2 regions of the Rahnella sp. JUb53 genome follow, and region 2 is predicted to be linked to the other one. Evidence: predicted binding sites of a transcription regulator. Region 2 holds the regulator's gene; the other holds the start of a gene.
The links. The regulator CRP, encoded in region 2, controls carbon source genes, mostly activating them, when cyclic AMP is high. The targets are predictions, from matches to a motif close to ATGTGANNNNNNTCACAT.

Region 1: EC840_RS18625 (PTS mannitol transporter subunit IICBA) is a predicted target of CRP. The motif match lies at 1,720-1,737, and genes of this name have one in related genera.

Annotation. Positions count from the first base shown of each region.
Region 1 is NZ_SLYT01000008.1:177,440-180,650, forward strand. It holds gene EC840_RS18625 (PTS mannitol transporter subunit IICBA) at 1-1,503, opposite strand, end outside; gene nudI (nucleoside triphosphatase NudI) at 2,167-2,592, shown strand; gene EC840_RS18635 (DsbA family protein) at 2,692-3,211, opposite strand, start outside.
Region 2 is NZ_SLYT01000011.1:21,532-24,742, forward strand. It holds gene EC840_RS21055 (LysR substrate-binding domain-containing protein) at 1-472, shown strand, start outside; gene EC840_RS21060 (OsmC family protein) at 474-881, opposite strand; gene crp (cAMP-activated global transcriptional regulator CRP) at 1,244-1,876, shown strand; gene EC840_RS21070 (YccS/YhfK family putative transporter) at 1,938-3,211, shown strand, end outside.

The sequences.
Region 1 (3,211 bases), on a different contig from region 2:
GCTTTCGCTGATACGGAACAGGTTTTCGTTTTCATTGTCTGCCACGATGCTGTCGCCCAGCGTCGTCGTCACTTTCTCTTTGTACTGGCTGGCTTTGTTCACTTCCACCAGACGGGAAGTCAGGTCAGTGTACAGGCCGCTGTCGAGGAAGTTGGTCAGCGAAATGTGCTGCGCATGTGGCACCTGACGCATGGCGCGTTCAGTCAGGTCGCGGTGCGTAATCACCAGATCCACATCATCAGGCAAATTGTTGATGGCGCTGTTGGTGACGCTGATGTTGGTCAGTCCTGCATCCTGCACTTTTTTGCGCAGAACACCGGCACCCATTGCGCTGGAACCCATACCGGCGTCACAGGCTACGATGATTTTACGTACGGTAGACAGGTCGCCTGCTACGCCTGCAGCAGCAGGTTTGCCGCCTTTAGACTGGGCTTTCATGTCCTGCATACGGCGTGTTGCTTCGTCCAGATCGTCGCCGTCTTTCGCTTTGGTGGTTTTCAGAAGCAAAGCAGAGATAACGAAGGACACCGCAAAGGCTGCCACGATGGCCGCGATATTAGCGAAGTACGCACCTTTTGGCGTCATCGCCAGCACGGCCAGGATGGAACCCGGAGAAGCCGGAGACACCAGACCGCCGTTCAGCAGGGTCAGGGTAAACACGCCAGTCATACCGCCCAGAATGACCGCCAGTAACAAGCGCGGGTTCATCAGAACGTACGGGAAGTAAATTTCGTGGATACCACCCAGGAAGTGGATGATTGCCGCGCCGCCAGCAGATTGCTTAGCGCTACCACGACCGAAGAACATGTACGCCATCAGGACGCCCATACCCGGACCCGGGTTCGCTTCGATCAGGAAGAAGATTGATTTACCGGTTTCAGTCGCCTGCTGGATACCCAGCGGAGAGAAGATACCGTGGTTTATGGCGTTGTTGAGGAACAGGATTTTCGCCGGTTCAACAAAGATAGAGGCCAGCGGCAACAGGTTATGAATAACCATGATGTGCACGCCTGCAGCCAGCACTTTAGACAGCGCTTCTACCAGCGGACCAATCGCCAGGAAGGCCAGGATCGCCAGCAGCATACCGATAATACCGGCAGAGAAGTTGTTAACCAGCATCTCGAAGCCGCTTTTGATTTTACCGTCAACCCAGCGGTCGAAACGCTTGATGCACCAGCCGCCCAGCGGACCTGCAATCATTGCGCCGAGGAACATTGGCATATCCGCACCAACGATAACACCCATAACCGTGATTGCACCGACCACACCACCACGGTCACCACCGACCAGACGACCACCGGTATAACCGATGAGCAATGGCAGCAGATAAGTGATCATCGGGCCAACCAGCTTCGCTAATGTTTCATTAGGGATCCAGCCGGTAGGAATGAACAGAGCAGTAATGATACCCCAGGCGATAAACGCGCCGATGTTGGGCATTACCATGTTACTCAGGAAGCGACCAAAGTTTTGAACTTTGATCTTAACGTCTGGTGAAAACATAAAACGCACCCCTATTGATACGCGCTGACAATAGAGCGCGTGATATCAGTTAATTATCGGTGACGGTTATTTCGGTTTTTGTGCCACTGCTTTAAAAATCCGTCCGTCGAATTGCTGTCTGCGAGGCGGACTCTACCACGTGATTATAGGCCTCGCGTAGCCACCCGGCAGCCCGTGACGGAGATCACACGTATACGGCCACCACCCCCTCATTTTTGGTGATCATGATCACAAAAACACCCTGTAACCCGGCTACACTGATTATTATTTAAACGCAACACCGTCAAAAATGTGATTTAAATCACTATTTGTTAACGATTCTTTATCATTAAAATGTGATATTCATCACAAAGTATTTTTGGGCAGACCGGCTTATTTCGCTTAAAAAGCATTCAGACGTGTCACGGGAATGGAAAAGTGAGTTTACGGAGGAGAGGTTGAAATAAAATTACAGTCGGGGGAATGCTGCCTGGCTGTCCGCCGGATAATGTAGTCTTTATGTGATGATGTGCGGAACAGCCAAATTTTTTCAGTATAGAATTCAGGCAGCTTGGATGGATTAAGTACCGCAATACGGTTCCTGAACTTTTCTCTTACACAGTCAGGGAGTACTGCACGTATATAGCCACAAACTTAATAAGGTTAAATCAATTTGGAGAGAAAATGCGGCAGAGGATAATTGTTTGCCCGGTTATACAAAATGAGGGCGAGTTTCTACTTTGTAAAATGGCTTCGGATCGTGGGGTTTTCCCGGGGCAGTGGGCTCTGTCTGGTGGAGGAGTTGAACCTGGGGAAACGATCGAAGTTGCTCTCAGACGCGAAATCATGGAGGAATTAGGAGAGGAACTTATTATCACTGACATCACACCATGGACTTTTCGTGATGATACCCGGATTAAAACGTATCCGGACGGCACCACCGAAGAAATTTACATGATTTATCTTATATTCGATTGTATTAGTGCTAATCGGGATATTACGTTCAACGAAGAATTTCAGGAAGTAATCTGGGTGCGACCTGAAATGTTGAAAACGATGGATTTAAATGAGGCGACTCGGATCACTTTTACCCAGAAAGGGGTTCTGTAAAGGATTATCGTCAGCATTATGGCTAGGGAAAGTTGTTGATTATTGGAATAATCTAATAAGAGAGAAAACCCGGCGCCTTCCGACTCCGGGTTTACGGTATTACTTCCCGCCTTGGGCCTTCACAATGGCCGCCTGCAAATCTTCGGCAGACACGGCTCCCGGCAGCACGGTGGTGTTTTCAGCGGTCGCGCCGCTGGTTGGCATCACCACGAAACCTGGCGTGCCGCTGAAGCCCAGCGTACGTGCCAGTTCATCGTTCGAGGCGATGGCTTCGTGCGTTGCTTTACGCTGTGCGTCGGTCGGTGCTGTGGCTTTGGCGGCTTTCACTGCGCCCGCGATGTCGGCATCGGTCAGTTTACCTTCGTCATGGCCGGTGCGGTAAATGCTGTTGTGGTAATCAAAGTACGCCTGAGCGCCTTTTTCTTTCCAGATTGCCATACCGGTTTCAGCCGCAGAGATGGACGCTTTCCAGCGGTCACCGAAGATTGGCCATTCTTTAAAGACGAAACGCACGTTCGGATTGGCTTTCACGGTCTGCTCAACCAGCGGCGCCATGTGGCTGCAATACAGGCACTGGTAATCGAAGAATTCCACGAATGCCACTTTGGCATCTTTCGGG
Region 2 (3,211 bases):
CGCGGTCGGTACCGCCGGGCCGGGATTTCCGCTGGAAGATCTGGTACGTGAGCCACTGTTCAGCGCACCTTTCTGCGTTATCGCCCGGCGTGGACATCCGCTGGCAGGCTCCACAACTCTGGAGGAATTACAGGATGCGCGCTGGCTGTTGCCCGAAACGGATATGGGGTATTACCAGCAAATCAGGGTATCGATGGGAGGATTTCATCAGCCGGCAGCGGAAATGCCGGTGCATACAGATTCGGTGGTGTGCGGGCTAAATATGGTGTTGCAGTCTGATTATCTGACCATTGTGGCGCGCGCGATGAAAGCGCCGTTCGGATTGCAGGACAGGCTGAGTGTGCTCAATATCGATACCCTGCCGCAGGCAGAATACTGTGTGCTTTACTCGCAAAAATCGCCGCTGACGTTTGCCGCGCGGCGATTTTTGGATTTATTGCGCAGCCAGTGCCACGCCTATGACTGGTCGTAACTTATTCGACGCTGATCACTTCAAAGCTGTGCGTGATGGTCGCCGCTTTGCCGAGCATCAGGGACACAGAGCAGTACTTTTCCGCAGACAGGCTAACGGCACGTTCGACAATCTTATCGGTGAGATCTTTACCGGTGACGATAAAATGCAGATTGATGTGCGTGAACAGGCGCGGCGCTTCTTCGCGGCGTTGTGAGGTCAGCTTGACTTCACAATCACGCACGTCATTACGGCCTTTTTGCAAAATAGACACCACATCAATCGCGCTGCAACCGCCTGCGGACATCAGCAGCATTTCCATCGGGCTGGGTGCTTTATCGCCCGCATTACCATCCATAGAAATCTGGTGGCCTGACGCTGACTCGCCTAAAAACGTCAGCCCTTCTACCCATTTTACGCGTGCGTGCATGAACTATTCTCCCGGTGAATAAACTCGTCGAATTCCGCTCCCAGAGTACCCTTTCACCTAAAATCTGGCAACGTAACCCGATCGCCATCATGCTGAAGCGAGACAACAGAAGACAGCATTGCAAACCTGTGCTACAAACAAAGCCGAAACATACTTTCCAGTGAATTGCGGTGACGGTTTTCGCGGTTTAAGAACAGAACCCACGGTGATAACGGCAATAATCAGGCTGTTTCACCCCGACACCCGCTTGCAGCATTTCTGGGGAGTTATATGCTGAAAGGGCGCTTTTTTTATGAAGTGCCGTACAGGGAACTCTGAGCCCTGTGATTTTGGGCAGCGATAACAACAGAGGATAATAGCAAATGGTTCTCGGCAAGCCACAAACAGACCCGACTCTTGAATGGTTCCTGTCTCACTGTCATATACATAAGTATCCTTCTAAAAGTACGCTGATTCACCAGGGTGAAAAAGCCGAAACGCTTTACTACATCGTGAAAGGGTCAGTTGCTGTCCTTATCAAGGATGAAGAAGGCAAAGAAATGATACTGTCCTACCTTAACCAAGGTGACTTCATCGGCGAGCTGGGACTCTTCGAAGAAGGTCAGGAACGTAGTGCGTGGGTTCGTGCAAAAACTGCCTGTGAAGTGGCTGAAATTTCTTATAAAAAATTCCGCCAGCTGATTCAGGTTAACCCGGATATTCTGATGCGTCTTTCCGCGCAGATGGCAAACCGTCTGCAAGTGACGTCAGAGAAAGTCGGCAACCTGGCCTTCCTCGACGTAACAGGGCGTATCGCTCAAACTCTCCTTAATCTGGCTAAACAGCCTGATGCGATGACCCATCCGGACGGGATGCAAATCAAGATCACCCGTCAGGAAATCGGCCAAATCGTCGGTTGTTCACGTGAAACAGTCGGACGTATTCTCAAAATGCTTGAAGATCAAAGTCTGATCTCGGCACACGGTAAAACGATTGTCGTTTACGGCACACGTTAATCCCTTAAAAATCGGCGCGGCAGAACACTGTCGCGCCTTTTTTATGGGCTAAGCTTTATCCATGACGCTATGGCGAAGACTGTTTTACCATCCGGAAGTTAACTACGCGCTGCGCCAGACGCTGGTGTTGTGCCTGCCCGTTGGTATCTGCTGGTTGTTCGGCAATCTGCAAATGGGGCTGCTGTTCTCTCTTTGTCCTGCCTGCTGCAACGTCGCGGGCCTCGATACTCCGCATAAACGCTTTTTCAAACGCCTGATAATTGGCGGAACACTGTTTGCCGTGAGCAGTATTCTGCTGCAAGTCATGCTGGAAAACTGGCACATTCCCCTGCCGCTCATCATGCTGTCGCTGGCCTTGCTGTTAGGCGTGACCGGTGAAATCAGCCCGCTGCATGCACGTCTGTTGCCCGGTGCACTGGTCGCGACCATCTTCACGCTGAGCATGGTTGGCTTGCGTCCGATGTGGCAGGCACCGGTGCTTTTCGCCGCCGGCACGGCCTGGTACGGATTGTTTAACTGGGCGTGGTTTCGTATTTCGGAAGAACAGCCGATGCGCGAAACGCTCAGTCAGCTCTATCTGCAACTCGCGGATTACTTCGAAGCTAAATACAGCCTGCTGACGCAACACACCGATCCTGAAACCGCGTTACCCCCGTTGCTGACGCGACAGCAGCAGGTCATCGACCTGATTGCCCTGCTCTATCAGCAACTGCACATGCTGCCGCAACACGGCCATCATCATCACCATAAAAGACTGTTTCAACGTTTTCAGGTCGCGCTTGATTTGCAGGAGCACATCACGGTGAGCCTGCATCAGCCGGAAGAAGTGCAGAAGCTGGTGGAAGAAAGCCACGCCGAAGCGGTTATCCGCCGTAATGCGCAGGTGATTTCCGCCCGCCTGCGGGTCATCGCCGACGACATTCTTTATCACCGTTTATCCGCGCGGTTTACGATGGCCAACGAGCTGGCCGCGCTGGAGAAAATCGCCGCGCGCAATCCTGAGAACCCGGTCGGCCAGTTTTGCTACTACCACTTCAGCCGCATTGCGCGCCTGCTGCGGACACAGCGCCCGTTGTACAAACGTGACCTGATGAACACTCAGCCGCGTTTACCCTTCTGGCCTGCGCTGAAAAGCTATCTTTCCTTCAAATCTGTCGCCCTGCGCAATGCCGCCCGTCTGGGGATCATTCTGGCGATTGGCAGCAGCCTGGGCCTGTTCTTTAATCTGCCCAAGCCTTACTGGATTTTGCTGACCATCATGCTGGTCAGCCAGAACGGTTATAACGCCACACGCGTGCGTATCCAGCACCGTGCGCTGGGCACGCTGGCCGGATT